DNA from 4 places in the Brachybacterium saurashtrense genome. Region 4 is predicted to be linked to each of the others. Evidence: riboswitches for the same ligand, from Rfam matches in the RefSeq annotation. Region 4 holds a riboswitch; each other region holds the start of a gene.
What was found. A riboswitch is a leader RNA that binds a small molecule or an ion and turns the genes downstream of it on or off. The one in region 4 is predicted to bind thiamine pyrophosphate.
Positions count from the first base shown of each region.

Region 1: another riboswitch for thiamine pyrophosphate. It lies ahead of DWV08_RS17285 (YkoF family thiamine/hydroxymethylpyrimidine-binding protein); the one in region 4 lies ahead of DWV08_RS03140 (ECF transporter S component).
Region 2: another riboswitch for thiamine pyrophosphate. It lies ahead of DWV08_RS11425 (bifunctional hydroxymethylpyrimidine kinase/phosphomethylpyrimidine kinase); the one in region 4 lies ahead of DWV08_RS03140 (ECF transporter S component).
Region 3: another riboswitch for thiamine pyrophosphate. It lies ahead of thiC (phosphomethylpyrimidine synthase ThiC); the one in region 4 lies ahead of DWV08_RS03140 (ECF transporter S component).

Region 1 is NZ_CP031356.1:2,009,213-2,013,528, forward strand. It holds gene DWV08_RS09145 (ATP-binding cassette domain-containing protein) at 1-1,239, opposite strand, end outside; gene DWV08_RS09150 (ECF transporter S component) at 1,364-2,101, opposite strand; gene DWV08_RS17285 (YkoF family thiamine/hydroxymethylpyrimidine-binding protein) at 2,098-2,802, opposite strand; TPP riboswitch at 2,834-2,942, opposite strand; gene DWV08_RS09160 (MBL fold metallo-hydrolase) at 2,942-3,676, opposite strand; gene purS (phosphoribosylformylglycinamidine synthase subunit PurS) at 3,853-4,125, shown strand; gene purQ (phosphoribosylformylglycinamidine synthase subunit PurQ) at 4,125-4,316, shown strand, end outside.
Region 2 is NZ_CP031356.1:2,501,678-2,505,993, forward strand. It holds gene DWV08_RS11420 (HNH endonuclease signature motif containing protein) at 116-1,828, opposite strand; TPP riboswitch at 2,164-2,256, shown strand; gene DWV08_RS11425 (bifunctional hydroxymethylpyrimidine kinase/phosphomethylpyrimidine kinase) at 2,247-4,043, shown strand; gene DWV08_RS11430 (MFS transporter) at 4,040-4,316, shown strand, end outside.
Region 3 is NZ_CP031356.1:3,647,098-3,651,413, forward strand. It holds gene thiC (phosphomethylpyrimidine synthase ThiC) at 1-1,400, opposite strand, end outside; TPP riboswitch at 1,401-1,510, opposite strand; gene DWV08_RS16380 (FadR/GntR family transcriptional regulator) at 1,658-2,362, opposite strand; gene DWV08_RS16385 (SDR family oxidoreductase) at 2,359-3,087, opposite strand; gene DWV08_RS16390 (SDR family NAD(P)-dependent oxidoreductase) at 3,218-4,027, shown strand; gene DWV08_RS16395 (homocysteine S-methyltransferase family protein) at 4,046-4,316, opposite strand, start outside.
Region 4 is NZ_CP031356.1:697,488-701,803, forward strand. It holds gene DWV08_RS03135 (ATP-binding cassette domain-containing protein) at 1-909, opposite strand, end outside; gene DWV08_RS03140 (ECF transporter S component) at 906-1,487, opposite strand; TPP riboswitch at 1,532-1,636, opposite strand; gene DWV08_RS03145 (hypothetical protein) at 1,699-2,265, opposite strand; gene DWV08_RS03150 (M13 family metallopeptidase) at 2,262-4,292, opposite strand.

The DNA of each region.
Region 1 (4,316 bases), 1.3 Mb from region 4:
GAGCGAGAGGCGGCGCTGCTGGCCGCCGGAGAGCGCGAAGGGGCTCTGCGGCGCCTGATCCAGGAGGTCCAGTCGCTCCAGCATCGCCGTCGCCTGTGTGCTCGTGGCGCCGGAGGCCTCGAGCTCCCCCTGCACGGTGTCGGCGATGAACTGCGCCTCCGGCCGCTGGAAGACCAGTGCGGCGGCGGCCCCCTCGACGGTGCCCCGCTGCGGGGCGTCGAGACGGGACATCGCCCCGAGCAGCGTGGACTTCCCGGCGCCGTTGCGGCCGACCACGGCCAGCAGCCGGCCCGCGCGCACCTCGAGGTCCACGCCGGCCAGCACCGTGCGGCCCTCATGACCGAGATCCGCCCCGGCCACGGCGAGAAGGCTCGTCCCGTCGCCCGGCGGTGCGGTCACGGGCACCGCTGATCCCGGCGGTGCGGCGCGGGGAGCAGGGACCCGCGCGGCGGGCGGCGTCGGACCCGGCTCGGCGGAGGCGGCGTCCTGGTCGAGCCGCTCCTCGATCTCGCGGGGCAGCCAGCACCCGGCCTCCCGCAGCGCGGCGCCGTGACGCGCGAGCACCTGGGCCGTCGGCCCGTCGGCGAGCACGCGCCCGGAGCCGTCGAGCGCCAGGGTGCGGGACGGCAGTGCAGCGATCCCCCGCTCCCCGGCCCAGTCGTCCAGCCGGTGCTCGACCAGCATCACCGCCACGTCGCCGTCGGCCACGGCGGCGGCGACCGCGTCCCGCACGGCGCGCACGCCGTCGGCGTCCAGCATGGCGGTGGGCTCGTCGAGCAGCAGCAGCCGGGGGCGCGCCACCGCCGCTGCGGCGAGACCGGCCCGCTGCAGCTGGCCGCCGGAGAGCGTCGCGGCGCTGCGCTCGGCGAGCGCGGCCACCCCGGCGCGGTCGAGGGCCGCGCGCACCCGCGCGCCGATCTCCCCGGGCGGCACGCAGCGGCTCTCGAGCGGCAGCGCGACGTCGTCCGCGACCTGCGGGAGGCAGACCCCGTCGGCCGGGTCCTGGCCCAGCATGCCCACCACCTCGGCGGTGGCACGCACCCCCTCGGCGACCGGGTCGATCCCGCCCACCCGCAGCGAGCCGGTGACCCGGCCGCGGCGGTGCGAGGGGACGGCCCCGGCGAGGGTGCGCAGCAGGGTGGACTTGCCGCTGCCGCTGGGGCCGAGCACCAGCACCTGCTCCCCGGGCGCGACGGTGCCCGTCCACGGCCCCACGCCGTCCCCCGAGGGCAGCACCACCTCGAGGTCCCTCGCCTCGACGAGGGGCGGAGGGACGGGCCCGGTGGACGGGGCGGCCGCTCGTCCGGCTACCGCTCGTCCGGCGGCCGCACGTCCGGTGGCCGCCGCGGGCAGGGCGCGGGCCTCAGCGGACACGGCGCTGCGGAATCCCGTCGTCCCCGTGCCCCGTGCCGTCACCGGCGCCCGGCCCCGCGGCCTCCTGCGCCGCAGCGGCACCGATGGCGAAGTTCGCGAGCACGCCGGTGCGCTCCAGCGCCCGCACGATCACCTTCGCGAGCAGTCCGCCCAGCACGATCCCGGAGACCACCTGCATCCCCAGTCGCAGGGTGAGCAGATCCTGCCCGTACCAGCCCATCCGGTACGCGGTCCAGAAGAACACCAGGCCCGCGCCGAGCGCGCCGGAGGCGGCGAACACGCCCCAGCCGAAGCGGCGGTAGCGGGTGAGCGCGAAGGGGATCTCGCTGCCCAGGCCCTGCAGCGCCGCCGAGAGCACCAGGAGCGGCCCCACGGGACTGCCGAGGAACACCACCTCGATCACCGCGGCGAGCAGCTCGGCGAGGATCCCCACGCCGGGGCGGCGCAGGATCGCCAGCGCGATGGGGGCCACCAGCAGCCAGGAGCCGAACAGGACGTGCTGAGCGAGGTCCCCGGCGGGGCCCATCGCGATCGCGAGGCCGTTCCAGGCCTGCACGAACACCCAGTACAGGAAGCCGAACACCACACCCAGCACCACCACCAGCACGATCTCGCGCAGGCTCAGTCGGGGGCGGCGCGTCGTGGGCGAGGCCGTGTGCGGTGCGGGGGCCGGGGCGGGGGCGCCGCCGGCGGGGCCTCGGTCGGGGGCGGGTCGGAGGTCGCTCATCGGGTGCCCTCCTCGATCTCGCGCACCTCGTGGGAGGGGCTGTTCAGGGAGAGCGTGAGGTGGCTGGTGACGTGCTGGACGCTGCGCCCCACCAGCAGCCATCCCGCCACGGCGGTGGCGATCACCTCGCCGACGTCCCCCTCGAGGCGGGTCGCGAAGTGCTCGGAGCCGCGGAAGGTGCCGAGCTCCCGGGCGTGGTCGATGGCGGCGTGGATGTCGCGCATGTGGTCGGGGGCGGTGCCGTCGGCGGCGACCTGATCGGCGAGCGGGTACAGCGACCACTCCGCGGAGGCGAAGCGGCCGGTGCGGCGCGGGGCGGGCACCTCGGTGGCGCGCGGCCCGGCGCCTGCGGGCAGCGCGCACGCCACCTCGCCGGGGCAGCCGCGGGACAGGGTCACGGTGAGGGCGGCGTGGTGCTCGGTGCGGGCGAGGTCCTCGGCGAGGTCGATGAGGACGCGCTGCAGGTGCACCTCGTGGCCGCCGAAGTAGGTGGAGACGTCACCGGTCTCGCGCACCAGGCCGGTGGTGTCGAGGCGGGAGAGGATGTCCACCAGCACTCGGGCGTAGTCCTCGGACATCACGGCGGCGGTGACGCGCGCACCCACCCCGAAGCCGAGTGGCGTGGCGGTGGGGTCCGCGGGCGCGGTGGGGTGGAGCGGGGGTGCAGGGGTGCCGGCAGGGGTGGGTGTCACGGGGTCCATGCCTTCCTCAGCGGGCACGGACGCGAGACGACGGTCGCCTGGCGGAGCTTCCTGCGCCGGCATGATCCGGGTCAGGTTCTACGGTCGGAGTTGGAGAACTCCCTCTCAGCCCGGCTCACCGGACTCCCGTGCACGCCGCTCAGCCTAGTCCGTCGGCGGGGATCTCGACGACGCCGCCCTCGGGCCAGTCCCGCACCTCGGTGCCCTCGGGGGCGAGGTTCGTCGACTGCCGCAGGTAGATCGGGCGGCCGGCGTCGCTGACGATCGCGTCGTGCACCGGCAGTGCGAGGCGCGGGCCGACGGCGCGGAGGAAGTCGATGGTCTCGGCCATCTTCGACCAGGGGGCGGTGACCGCGACCGCGAGCGCGTCGATGCCGTGGAAGGCGGGGACCGGTTCGAGGGAGTCCCCGGTGATGCCCAGTCGGGGCCCGTCGCCGGCGGCGAGCACCAGGCCGCAGTTGCCCACGCGGGGGATGTCCGGGTGGATGATCGCGTGCCGGCCGCCGACCGCCTCGATCCGCACCGGCGGTGCGTCCGCGGCGGCGGGCAGCTCGTGCACGTCCCCGGCGGCGAGCGGCATCAGGTGCGCGGAGGGGATCGCGGCGGCGCCGTCGGCGGCCTCGGCCAGCAGCGCGGCGGTCTCCGGCTCGGCGATCACCGCGGCCTCCGGGGCGTGTGCGCGCACCTCGTCGAGCAGGCCGCGGTCGAGGTGATCGGGGTGCTGGTGGGTGACCAGCACGGCGTCGATCCCGGCGAGCACGTCCCCGCCGAGGGCGCGCACGGCCTCGCCGCTGAAGCTTCCCGGGTCGATGAGCAGGCGCCTGCCGGCGGTCTCCACCAGCAGGCAGGAGTGGACGAGGTGGCGGATCTTCATCGGGACCTCCCGGGAGTGCGCGACGGTGTCCCTCCGAACCTATCGCCGTGGGCGGCCCGGTGCCCAGGCCCGCGGTGGGCGCGGCCGCGCCGCACGGCCGCGGCTCGGTAGCATGGGGGCGTCGTCCTCACCCGTCAGGACCGCATCCCGCGTCCCCCGTCCCCAGGAGAGCCCCCATGCCACGAGTCGTGGTCCACGTCATGCCCAAGCCGGAGATCCTCGACCCGCAGGGCAAGGCCGTCGCCGCCGCGCTCCCCCGCCTCGGCTTCGAGGGCATCGCCTCGGTGCGCCAGGGCAAGCGGTTCGAGCTCGAGGTCGAGGGCGAGGTCACCGAGACGGTGCTCGCCTCCCTCCGCGAGGCGGCGGAGACCCTGCTGTCCAACCCGGTGATCGAGGACGTCGTCGCGATCGACGTCGAGGACGCGGCCGAGGGGAAGGCGCAGGCCTGATGCGGATCGGTGTGGTGACCTTCCCGGGCACGCTCGACGACCGGGACGCGCTGCGCGCGGTGCGGCTCGGCGGCGCCGAGCCGGTGGCGCTGTGGCACGGCGACGACGATCTGCACGGCGTCGACGCGGTGGTGCTGCCCGGCGGCTTCTCCTACGGCGACTACCTGCGGGCCGGGGCGATCAGCCGCTTC
Region 2 (4,316 bases), 1.8 Mb from region 4:
CTACGAGCGCGGGCCGACATCCGAGGCCGCCGTGCACAGTGCGCAGGCGGCGGGCGGGTTCGGACGGGTCCGATCCGGCGAGGACGGCATCGGCGAAGCGGCCACCGGGCCCCGGTCAGAAGGGCGGTGGATCCTCCCCGTCCGGGCCGCGGGGCGGAGGCGCGACGCCGTGCGGCTCGACCCCGGGGTCCTCGCGGCCGGTCGGCGCCGGGTCGAGAGTGGGAGCCGAGCGGCCGGAGCCGACGGGAGCCGGATCGACGGGAGCCGGATCGACGGGAGCCGGATCGACGGGAGCCCGATCGACGGGAGCGGGCTCGAAGGGGGCGGATCCGGCCCGGGTGCCGCGCAGGAAGCTGGTCCAAGCGGCGGTGAGGACGTCCACCATGTGCAGGCTCGCGGTGTCGAGGTCATCGATCGCGGTGACGGCATCCCCGCTGTCGCCGATCCGCCACCGGGTGCGACCCGGTTCGCGTGCCGGGGTGGGGATCCGAGTGGGGTCCAGCAGGCCGGCCGTCTTGTCGAGGTGGTGCTGCCAGCACAGCAGGTGCAGGTTCTCGATCTCGGTGAGCCCGCCCTCGCCGGGGGTGCCGCGGCGGCACTCCTCGATGTGGTCGCACTCGGAGGCCCAGGAGCTGGGCCGGGCGCAACCGGGCACGGCGCACTGGGCGTGGCGCAGTCGGAGGTGCTCGAGCATCGCGGGTGTGGGCGTGTACCGCTCCGCCGGGAGCGGCAGGAAGGCGCCGCTGGAAGCGTCGGTGAGCACGCGGTACCAGTCGTCGGCGGTGCCGGCGAGCGAGCGGGCCAGGGTGGCGGGTAGCGGCGTGGCCCCGTCGAGCATAGCGGGCTCGTCGGAGGCGCCGAGCAGGGTGAGCGCGGGGACGGTGACGTTCAGCCGGAACCGCTCGGCGGGGACGGAGACGCCGTCCAGGTCCAGTTCGGCACCGTCCATCAGCTGGTAGCGCAGGCGGGACAGCGGCAGCGCGCGGCCGGTCTCCCGCGCGATGCCGTCGGGATCGTGGGGGATCTCGGTGCCGTCGCGCAGGGCGGCGCGCTGCTCGGCCTGGATGGCGCGGGCGGAATCGTCGAGCCGCTTCCACCGGGCGAGGACATCCGGGATCGGGCCGGTGATGCTGAGGGTGCCGGTGCCTGGTTCCGGCCCGGGCAGCAGCTGGACGGAGCGTTCCAGCGCGACCACGGGATCCGGTGTTCTCTCACGATCGCGCAGATGGTCGACCAGCGCCCGCAGAAGGGTGAAGAATCGCTCCGGGGAGATGTCCATCGACCAGGTGGAGAGGATCATGTCGAGATCGCGGCGAGAACTGTCGGAGAGGTTCCGCGAGGCTTTCATGAGGCGTTGGAACCACGGCCCAGGCATGATCCCCTCCTCGAGGCGAGCAATGGCACGAGGGAAGAGGTGCACGGCCTGGTAGGCGTCTCGCAGACGCCACGAAGCGGCACTGCGCGTCACCCGGAGTGCGAGCGCCGCCCGGAGGGTGTCCACCTCGTCCATCTCGGCGACCTCCTCGTACTCGCCCTCGTGCGCGTGGAGCTCGGCGAGGGCGCGGTACTCCTCGGCGAGGTGGCGCCCGGCGGCCCACTGCGCATCCCAGACACGTTGCACAGCGGTGCTGAGCTGGGGGTCCTCCTCGCTCCTGCCGCGGCACAGAAGGGCGTCCCGCGTGAGCTCCCGCTGTGCGCGGACGTGGCGCAGTCGCTCGGGGAGCGCGGCGAGCAGCGCCGCCTCGTCGGGGCGCTCGTCGGGACTCTCGCCGGCCCACTTGCTGGGCTCCTCATCGAACTTCTCGCCGTCATCGCGTTCCAGATCCATCCCTTCCACCCCCTTTTGCCGCTCGTCCCGTGCAGTGCGGATCGCCCCTGCGGTGCTTCTCCTATCTGCCTCTCATCGTATTGGCGACCACCGACAGACAAAAGACTCTCCCTCCGATTGTGGATACCTGGCGAGCGCCTCGCGTGGCATTGTGGAAAACCAGTTCGGCATATCCCCAGAACACACGCGCCGCGCCACACAGGAACCGCTTCTCCTCCCCATCGCCAGATATCCACAATTCTCGGTGCGGTCGCCGTGTGCGAGATCGCGGGCCGCGGGCCGGCTCCCGCCGACGGACGCCTCACCGGGCACCCCGCCGCCGTGACCTACACTCGGCGGCGGACACGGGGTGCGCCGAGCGCGCTGAGATCACACCCGTGGAACCTGATCTAGTTCGTACTAGCGAAGGGATGTCCGCATGAGTTCGGATCCTTGCACCCAGTTCCCGCCTGCCCCCGCCCCGTCGGCCGCCGGCCCCGCGCCCCGAGGCGCCGCCTCCCTCCCCCGCGTGCTCTCCATCGCGGGCACGGATCCCACCGGCGGCGCCGGCACCGCGGCGGACCTGAAGTCGATCGTCGCGGCCGGCGGCTACGCGATGAGCGTGGTGACCTCGGTGGTCGCGCAGAACACCCACGGGGTGCGCGCGATCCACGTCCCGCCGCGGCAGACTCTCGCCGCGCAGCTCGAGGCGGTCTCCGACGATGTGCAGCTGGAGGCGGTGAAGACCGGCATGCTCGGCACCGTCGAGGTGATCGAGACGGTCTCCGCCTGGGTGCAGGCGCACCCGCCACAGGTGCTGGTGGTGGACCCGGTGATGGTGGCCAGCAGCGGCGACCGCCTGCTGGAGCCGGAGGCGGAGCAGGCGATGCTCCGCTTCTGCGAGCTCGCCACGGTGGTCACCCCGAACATCGACGAGCTCGGCGTGCTCACCGGCTCCCCGCGGGCGCGCACCGAGGCCGAGGCGTTCGCGCAGGCCCGGCGCTGGGCCGCCCGCACCCAGGTGGCCGTGGTGGTGAAGACCGGCCACCTCGAGGCCGAGGAGGTCGCCAACACCTGGATCGCCCCGGACGGCACGGAGCACCGGGTGCGCTCGCGACGCGTGGAGACCACCAGCACCCACGGCACCGGCTGCTCGCTCTCCTCCGCGCTGGCCACCCGGCTGGGCGCCGGCCACTCCCTCGCCGCGGCGCTGACCTGGGCGACCGGCTGGCTGCACGAGGCCGTGGAGCACGGGGCGGCGCTGCAGGTGGGCAGCGGGCACGGCCCGGTCGACCACGGGCATCAGGGGCGGCGGCTCGCGGCGGCGGGCTCGGCCGCGCCCTGGCTCACGGACGATGCGGTGCCGCAGCGCTGGGAGCACCCGGCACAGCTCGCGGCGGCCGACGGGGACGCCGTGCGCGGCACCGTCGTGCCCGCGGTGGTACCGCCTGCCGGGCCGTGGACGGAGGCGCTGTGGGCGGCGGGCTCGCCGCTCGCGGCCGAGATCTCCCGCTCCGGGTTCGTGCGCGCGCTGATCGACGGCAGCCTCCCCGAGCAGCAGTTCTCCTTCTACCTCGCGCAGGACGCCCACTACCTGCTGCGTTACTCCCGTGCGCTGGCGGCGCTCGGCGAGTCCTCGACCGACGCCGACGCCCGCGCGTTCTGGGCCGCGTCCGCGCAGGAGTGCCTCACCGTGGAGATGGCGCTGCACCATGACTGGCTGGCCAGCCGGCCGCACGCGGCGCAAGTGCCGGTGGGCCCGGTGACCAGCGCCTACACCGACTTCCTGCTGGCCCGGGCGCTGGGCTCCCCCACCGTGGTGGGGGCGGCCGCGGCGCTGCCGTGCTTCTGGCTGTACGCCCAGGTGGGCGCGGATCTCGACGAGGTCGCGCCCACGCATCCCTACGCCGCCTGGCTGGAGACGTACCGCGATCCCGGCTTTGTGGAGGGGGTGGCGGGGGCGCTGGCCGTGGTCGAGGCGGAGCTCGCCGCCGCCGATCCCGCCGAGCGCGCCGAGGCCGCCCGCGACTTCCTGCTGGCCTGCCGGCACGAGCTGGAGTTCTTCGAGCAGGCCCGACGGGTCGAGGTCGGGACGGCCGACGGGGCGGGCGCCGGCGGGGCGGGCGCCGACGGGGCGGGCGCCGACGGGGCAGGCGCCGGCGCCGATGCGGCCGACGGGCCGTCTGCCGACGAGCCCGCGACGACCGCCGCGCCGACGGTCGGTGCCGCCCGATGAGCGCCGCACGGACCTCCGCCACCCCCGCCGCCTCCGGCACGCCCGGCACGCCTGCCCCCTCCGCCGCGCCCACCGGCACCGCCGCGCTGCCGCCGGAGGGCCGGGCCGCGCTGCGCGCCGGGGTGGTGGGCAACCTGGTCGACAACATCCACGTGTTCCTGCCGGTCACGGCGCTGGCACCGGCGATGCTGGTGCTCGCCGGGCCGGGCGCGGCGGCATCCACCGGCGCGCTGATCATCATCGCGATGCTGATGGGTCGGCCCGTCGGCGGCG
Region 3 (4,316 bases), 770 kb from region 4:
GCGGCGTGCGCGGCGATCTTGTAGGTGATCACGCCGGTCTTCACGTCGTCGCGGTCCGGCAGCCCCAGGTGCTCCTTCGGGGTGACGTAGCAGAGCATCGCGGTGCCGTGGCGGGCGATCTCGGTGGCGCCGATGGCGGAGGTGATGTGGTCGTAGGCCGGGGCGATGTCCGTGACCAGCGGGCCCAGGGTGTAGAACGGCGCCCCGTCGCACAGCTCCTGCTGGCGCTCCACGTTCTCGTGCACCAGGTGCAGCGGCACGTGCCCGGGCCCCTCGACCATCACCTGCACGTCGTGCTCCCACGCCCGGCGGGTCAGCTCCGCGAGCGTGTCGAGCTCGGCGAACTGCGCGGCGTCGTTCGCATCGGCGAGGCTGCCGGGCCGCAGCCCGTCCCCGAGCGAGAAGGAGACGTCGTAGCGGGCGAAGATCTCGCACAGCTCGTCGAAGTGCTCGTAGAGGAAGTTCTCGCGATGATGGGCGAGGCACCAGCCGGCCAGGATCGAGCCGCCGCGGGAGACGATCCCGGTGACCCGCTCCGCCGTGAGCGGCACGTAGCGCAGCAGCACCCCGGCGTGGACGGTCATGTAGTCCACGCCCTGCTCGCACTGCTCGATCACCGTGTCCCGGAAGATCTCCCAGGTCAGCGCGTTCGCGTCGCCGCCCACCTTCTCGAGCGCCTGGTAGATCGGGACGGTGCCGATGGGCACCGGCGCGTTGCGCAGGATCCACTCGCGGGTGGTGTGGATGTCCTCCCCGGTGGAGAGGTCCATGACGGTGTCCGCACCCCAGCGGGTGGCCCACTCCAGCTTGGAGACCTCCTCCGCGATCGAGGAGGTCACCGCGGAGTTGCCGATGTTGGCGTTGACCTTCACCAGGAAGGCGCGGCCGATGATCATCGGCTCGGCCTCGGGATGGTTCACGTTCGCGGGGATGATGGCGCGGCCGGCGGCGACCTCGCTGCGCACCAGCTCCACGTCGCATCCCTCCCGCAGCGCGACGTAGCGCATCTCCGGGGTGATCTCGCCGCGGCGCGCATAGTGCATCTGGGTGACGCGACGGCCTGGGAGCGCGCGCAGCGGATCCCGTCGGGCGCCCCGCCATTCGGCGCTGGCCTCGCCGCGCCGCACCGCGGAGCGGCCGTCGTCGGCCAGGGTGCGGCCGCGGCCCGGGTAGCGTTCCACGTCCCCGCGGCCCAGCACCCAGTCCTCGCGCACCGGCGCCAGGCCCTCCTCGGGCACGCAGCCCGGACCGGCCGTGCGATACACCTCCAGGGGAGGGTTCGCGGTGCCGTCGGGGGAGGGGTCCTGGGCGATGCGGGTGACGGGCACCCGGATGCCGTGGGCGGGGTCCTCGAGGTGGCCGAGGGAATGGGTGGGGTAGTTCTCAGGGCGTGCGGACACAGGCGTCGCTCTCCTTCTTCCTTCGCCGGCATGACCCGGGCAGGTTCAGTCGGTGCTCGAACCGCGTCAGTTCGATCTCAGCCCGTTGCGACGGGCACCCGAGGGATCGCGGACGACCGTAGCAGAGTTCGCCTCAGTCCCCGAACCGCAGCTCCACGCGACGGTCCGCCGCGAGGGCCGAGGGATCGTCGGCGCCTCCGCTCGCCGCGGGCTGCGTGTCGCCGTGGCCCGTCACCTCGAGGGTGAGGTCCGGGCCCTCAGCCGTTCTCGCCGGCGAGGCGTTCGATGATCTCCCGCATCCGCGCCGCGGCGCGCTCCTCGTCGCCGGCACGGATCGCGGCGGCGACCTCGCGGTGCAGGGACAGGTCGTGACCATCCGGCACCCGGGCGCCGCGCTCCACGAGGGCGCGGTGGCGCAGCCCCTCCTCGATCACCTCGCGCAGACGCTGCAGCATCGCGTTGCCGGAGAGGTCCAGCACGGCGGCATGGAAGGCGCGGTCCGCGGCATGGAAGGCGCCGTGCTCGGGTCCGTCGGCCGCCTCGACCATCGCCGCCGCCGCACGCTCCAGCGCTGCGGTCCCGGCCTGCTCCTCGCGCACGGCGCGGGCGGCGGCCGCCGCGGCGGCGGGCTCGATCGCGTGGCGCAGCGCCCGCAGCTCTGCCAGCTGACGGGCCGGCTGCGGCCCCTCGAGCCGCCAGCGGATCACCCGCGGATCCAGCAGGTCCCACTCGGCCGGAGGGCGGATCCGCAGCCCCACCCGGCGCCCGGCGCTGAGCATCCCCAGCGCGCCGAGCACCCGCGTCACCTCCCGCACCACGCTGCGGGACGCGCCCGTGCGGGCGATGAAGCCGTCCACGGTGTCGGTGTGCCCGGCAGGCAGCTGACCGGCGACGATCGCGGCGCCGAGCTGCTCCAGCGCCCGGTCGAAGGCGCTCGGCGGGGTGGTCGTGCCGGTGCTCATGCCTGGGAGACGGGGGAGAGCGCCAGCTCGTCGATCCGCACGTGGCCGGGGGAGTCCAGCACGAAGCAGACGGTGCGGGCGATGTCCTCGGCGCTCAGCATCCGGGCGCGGGCCTCGGCGTCCGGGACGGAGGGTCGCTGGTCGAGGAAGTCGGTGGCGACGTCTCCGGGGCACAGGTGGCAGGCGCGCACGCCGTGGGCGGCCTCCTGCTGGTTCAGGGTGCGCACCAGCGAGCCGAGCGCCGTCTTGCTCGCCGAGTAGGCCACCCCCGCGCCGGGCTGGAAGGACCAGCCCGCATAGGAGGAGATCACCACCACCTGCCCGTCGCGCTCGCGCAGGCGGGGGAGGGCGGCGTCGATCGCGTTGGCCACGGCGGTGAGGTTGGTGGCGAGGATGGCGTCGAACTGCGCGAGGTCCTGATCGTCCCAGCGACGCTGCGGGGCGTTCAGCCCGGCGGCCAGGACGAGCGCGTCGATCCCGCCGAGCCGCTCCGCGACCTGCGCGGCCGTCTCCCGCACCGCCGCCCGGTCCTGCACGTCCAGCGGGAGGGCCAGGGCCGTGCCGCCCTCCTCGCGGATCTCGGCGGCGAGCTGCTCCAGCGGCGCGGGCCGACGGCCGCTCAGCGCCACGGCCCAGCCCGCACGCGCCGCCTGCAGGGCGGTGGCGCGGCCCATCCCGCTGCCCGCGCCGGTGATCCACACCGTGCGCTGTGTGGTGGTGCTCATCGCGGTCCTCCTCGCGGCGCGGCCCCACGGGCCGGCCAGGGTGTCGGTGACAGGACGTCTGCCCACCAATAGTATGACTATTAGGAACGGTCGGTGTGCGGCACGCCCGCCGCGAGGAGAGGAACGAGCGATGGAACTGGATCTGCGGGACAGGGTGGTCGTGGTGACCGGGGCGGGGCGCGGGATCGGCGCGGTGATCGCGCGGCGCTTCGCCGCCGAGGGTGCGCACGTCGCCGCGCTGGACCTCGCCCACGAGGACGCCGCGACGGCGACCGAGGAGGCGACCGACGGGGCGGGCGGGGCGCCGGATGCCGCCGACGGGACCGCGATCCTGCCGGTGGTGTGCGACGTGACCGACCCCGACTCCGTCGACGCCGCGGTGGCGCAGGTGGTGGCCCGCCACGGCCGGATCGACGTGCTGGTCAACAACGCCGGGATCGTCGCGGACTCCACGGTGCTCGAGACCGACTGGGAGACCTGGCGGCGCTGCCTCGACGTGAACGCCGGCGGCACCTTCCTCATGTGCCGGGCCGCTGCCCCGCACATGCAGGACTCCGGCCGCGGCCGGATCCTCAACGCCGCCTCGTTCGCCGCGATCGTGCCCAGCGTGGGCAGCGCCGCCTACGCCGCCTCGAAGGCCGCGGTGGTGCAGCTCAGCCGGGTGCTCGCCTCCGAGCTGGGCCCCCACGGCATCACCGTGAACTCCTACGCCCCCGGCATGGTGCCCACCGCCATGAACGGATTCGCCGAGATGCCCGCCGCGCAGCAGGACCGCCTGCTGGACACCCTCTCGCTGCGCCGCTGGGAGAGCGCCGACGACGTCGCCGACCTGCTGCTCTTCCTCGCCAGCGACCAGGCCTCCTACATCACCGGCGCCCTGCTGGACGTCTCCGGCGGGAAGTTCGCCACTCAGATCCCGGCGGTGGCGTACGGGCGGTAAGTGCGGATTCCCCGCCCCTCAGGCGCGCTCGCCGAGGCCCACCACGTGCTCGGGCAGGCGCTCGTTGCTGCCGTACATGAAGTGGTTGGCCATGTTCTCGGAGAACCGGCTGGCCTCCGGGGTGCGGCCCACCGCCTCGGCCACCTCGCGGATGTGGATCGGGGCGGCGCCGCAGCACACGCCCAGGTAGTTCACGCCCAGGCCGTACGCCTCCTCGGCGAAGGCCCGGATCTCGTACCGGTTGGTGTACAGCGGGTCCAGGGCGGTGGGGAAGGTGCGCCCGTGCGGG
Region 4 (4,316 bases):
CGGGGTGGTGAGCCCGCGGGACGGCACGGTGACCTGGCGGAGCGCGGCGATGACCTCGCCGTCCGGTGCGTCGGGCACCTTCCCGTCGGCCGCCTGCTCGTCGGGCACCGGTCCGTCGGTCGCCTGCTCGTCGGGCGCGTGCCCGTCGGCCGCGTGCCCGTCGGCCGCGAGCACCCCCGCCTCGCGCAGCAGGTCCGGGTGCGCCGCGAGCACCGCGGCGGGCGGGCCGTCGGCCAGCACCCGCGCCTGCGGTCCGAGCACCACCAGGCGGTCCATGTGCTCCAGCCACGGTCCCAGCCGGTGCTCCGCGAGCACGAGCGTGGCGTCGCGGGCGGCGGCGAGGATCGCCTCGCGCACCTGCTCCGCGGTCTCCTCGTCGAGCATGCTGGTGGGCTCGTCGAGCAGCAGCAGCGAGGGGTCCAGGGCGAGCGTGCCGGCCAGGGCGATCCGCTGCTGCTGGCCGCCGGAAGCGTCGAGCGGCGGGCGCGACGGCGCCACCCCCACCTTCGCCGCCGCCAGGGCGGCCGCGGCGCGCTCGTGGATCTCGGGCCGGGGCAGGGCCGCGTTCTCGGGGCCGAAGCAGGCCTCGCGGTGCGTGGTCGCCGCGACCATCGCGTGGGCGGGGTTCTGCAGCAGGAGCCCGGCCTCCCCGGCCCGTTCCGGCGGCTCCCGCAGCGCCGTGCCCTCGCCGTCCTCCGGGTCGAGGAGACCGGCGAGGGCGCGCAGCACCGTCGACTTCCCGCTGCCGCTCGCGCCCGCGAGCAGCACCCGCTGACCGGCGGGGATCTCGAGATCGAGCCCGGCGATGGTCGGCTCCCGGCGGGTCAGCGGTCGCCAGCGCAGACCGTCCAGGTGCAGGGCGGTCGCGGGAGGGGCGGCGGCGGGGGCGATCGGGGACCGCCCGGTCAGGCCTGGGCGGCGCGGGCGCGTTCCCGGCCCGCGGCCAGGGAGTCGACCGCGCCGGTGGCGGTGAGGGCCCGGGCCGCGACCCAGCCCAGCACCCCGCACAGCACCGCGCCGGAGAGCAGGAAGAAGCCGAGCATCGCGCCGGCGTACAGGCCGCTCATCTCCGGGTAGTAGGCGAACCGCTCCCACACCCATTCGAGCCCCGCGGCGAGCACGCCGCCGAGGATCGCGACCGGCAGGGTGTAGCGGCGGTAGCGGGTGAGGAGGAAGGCGAGCTCCACGCCGCCGCCCTGCAGCAGGCCCGAGACCACCGTGCCCCAGCCCCACTGGCCGCCCAGCAGCATCTCCAGCACGGCGGCGATCATCTCCGCCAGCAGCGCGGCGCCGGGCTTGCGCACGATCAGCGCCGCCAGCATCGCGGGCAGGAACCAGATCCCCGCCAGCAGACCCTCGGCGGGCTTGAACGCGGCGGTGAGCGGGCTGATGAGGGTGTAGAGCTGGCCGTAGCCGAGGAACGCGACGCCGAAGGCGGCGCCGATGAGCACGGTGACCAGCAGGTCCACGGTGCGGAATCGAGTCATCACTTCTCCTTCCAACCGGAAGGGGCACGGCACGCCGACGGCCTGCCGCGGAAATCCCGACTCCCTACGCCGGTGTGAACCGGATCAGGTTCGAGGGTCTGCGCTGCGCGCACTCTCAGCACCCTGGTGGTGCTCCCCTGTCAGCGGATGACGAACCCTCAGTCTACCCGCTCCGCCGCGGTCCCGGCGCCGCGGCGGAGCGGGGGACGGGTCACCGCCGGGCGCGCAGCGCCTGGTCGATCGCCTCGGCGGTCGCCTGCGGGTCCTCGGGGGAGAGGATGTAGCAGGTCTCCCCGCGTCCCATCATCTCCACCATGGTGCCGGGGCGGGTCACGAGCATCCGGTACGGCCGCTGCAGGGCGTCGACGGTGTAGATCTTCCTGTCGCCCACGGGGGTGAGCTCGGACGGCTGCGGGGTGCTGGCCCGGCCGCGCCGCCAGCCGTAGCCGCCCAGCGTCACGCCCACCCGGGACTGCGGCAGCTCTCGCAGCTGCACGGTGCGGAAGTCCTCCAGCGGCCAGGGCCGGCGGGGCAGGAACCCGCCCAGGCTCACGGTGACCCCGTGCTCGTCGACGACGAAGCGGGTGCTCTGCCCCATCCAGGTCCACAGCGCCAGCGCCCCGAACAGCGCCGCGACCAGCAGCGCTCCCAGCGGCGTGGAGCGCTGCGCCATCAGCACCACGAGCACCGCCCCGGCCGCCAGGGTGATCCCGATCCGGGTCCAGCCGATGGAGGAGGCGCGGGTGCGGCCCACGTAGAACGGCGGCTCGGGCCTCACCAGATCGCCACCCGCTCCTCGGGTGCGCGGTACATGCCGTCTCCCTCGCGCACGTCGAAGGCGGTGTGGAACTCCTCCAGGTGGCCGGCGACGGTGTTGCAGCGGAACTCCATCGGGGCGTGGGGATCCACGGCGAGGCGGCGGATCGCCTCCTGGGTGCGGTTGCGGCCCCGCCACACGGTGGCCCAGGACCAGAACACCCGCTGCAGGCCGGTGAAGCCGTCGATCTCGGCCTCCACCTCCTCGGCGTCGCGGCTGCCCAGGTACGCCTTCACCGCGATGGAGAGCCCGCCCAGGTCGCCGATGTTCTCGCCGATGGTGAGCGCGCCGTTGACGCGGTGGTCGTCGTCGAGCTCGCGGGGGGAGAGCTCCGAGTACTGGGTGATCAGGCGCGCGGCGCGGGCGTCGAAGGCCTCGCGGTCCTCGGAGGTCCACCAGGAGACGAGGTTGCCCTCGCCGTCGTACTTCGAGCCCTGATCGTCGAAGCCGTGGCCCACCTCGTGGCCGATCACCGCGCCGATCCCGCCGAAGTTCACGGCGTCGTCCGCCTCGGCGTCGAAGAAGGGCGGCTGCAGGATCGCGGCGGGGAACACGATCTCGTTGCGACCGGGGTTGTAGTACGCGTTGACCGTCTGCGGGGTCATGTGCCACTCGGTCTCGTCGATCGGCCCGCCCACCTTCGCGAACTCGAAGGCTGCCTCGAAGCGGCGGGACGCCCGCGCGGTGGCGACCAGGTCCCCGGGCACGATCTCCAGGCCGTCGTAGTCCCGCCACCGCTCCGGGTAGCCGATCTTCGGGGTGAACCGGGCGAGCTTCGCGAGCGCCTTCTCGCGGGTGGCCGGGGTCATCCAGTCGAGCTGCTCGATGGAGTCGCGGTAGGCGTCCATCAGCGCGTCCACCAGCGCGAGCATGCGCTCCTTGTGGGCGGCGGGGAAGTGCCGGGCCACGTACTCCCGGCCCACGGCGAAGCCCACCGCGCCCTCGACGAAGGCGACGCCGCGCTTCCAGCGCTCGCGCAGCTCCTCGGCGCCGGAGAGGGTGCGGCCGGTGAAGGCGAAGTCCTCCTCCACCAGGGCTGCAGGGCCGTAGGGGGCGTAGGCGGAGACGGCGTGCAGGCTCAGCCAGGTGCGCAGCACCGCCAGGTCCTCGCCGGCCAGGAGCTCCGCCGCCGCCTCGACGAACTCGGGCTGACCCACCGAGACCACCTCGAAGGCGGCGGCCGGCGCGCCGGTGCCCTCGATGTAGGCGTCCCAGGGGAAGGCGGGGGCGAGCGCGCGGCGGGCCTCGGCGTCCAACGGGTTGTAGGACTTCTCCCGGTCCCGCACCCGCACCACGTCCACGTGGCAGGCGGCCAGGCGGGTCTCGAAGTCCCTCACCGCCGCGGCCAGCGCCTCGGCGTCCCCGTCGAGCAGTCCGGCGCGTCCGGGCAGCCCGGCCAGGCGGGCCAGGGCCGCCAGGTGCGCGGTGTAGGCCTCGCGGATCTCGGCGTAGCGGTCCTCGCGGTAGTAGGACTCGTCGGGCAGGCCCAGGCCGCCCTGGTGGATCTTCACCTGGTAGCTGCTGGAGTCCTTGTCATCGGTCCACACGTAGGAGAGCAGCGCGGAGGCGCCCGAGTCCGGGGCGGCCATGGTGCGCACCACGCCGGGGAGGTCCTCGGTGCCGGCGATCGTGGCCAGCAGGTCCTCGAGCACTCCCATGCCGGCGGCCTCGATCGCCTCGGTGTCCATGAACATCCGGTAGAGCGCGCCCACGCGGGCATGGTCGGTCCGCGGCACCTCGGTGCCCTGCAGGTCGCGGGCGGCGGCGTCGTCCGCGGCCTCCTCGACGATCTCCCGCACCCGCTCCTCGGAGAGGTCGCGCAGGGCGTGGAAGGCCCCGTCGCTGGACCGGTCCGCGGGCATCTCGTGCTCGCGCAGCCAGCGTCCGTTGACGTGGCCGAACAGGTCGTCCTGGATCCGGGTGGCGTCGTCGACCTGATCGAGGGACAGGCCGGAGCGGCGGGTGGCGGGCGTGGGGGCAGCGGACATCATCGGCTCCTGCGGGGTGTGCGG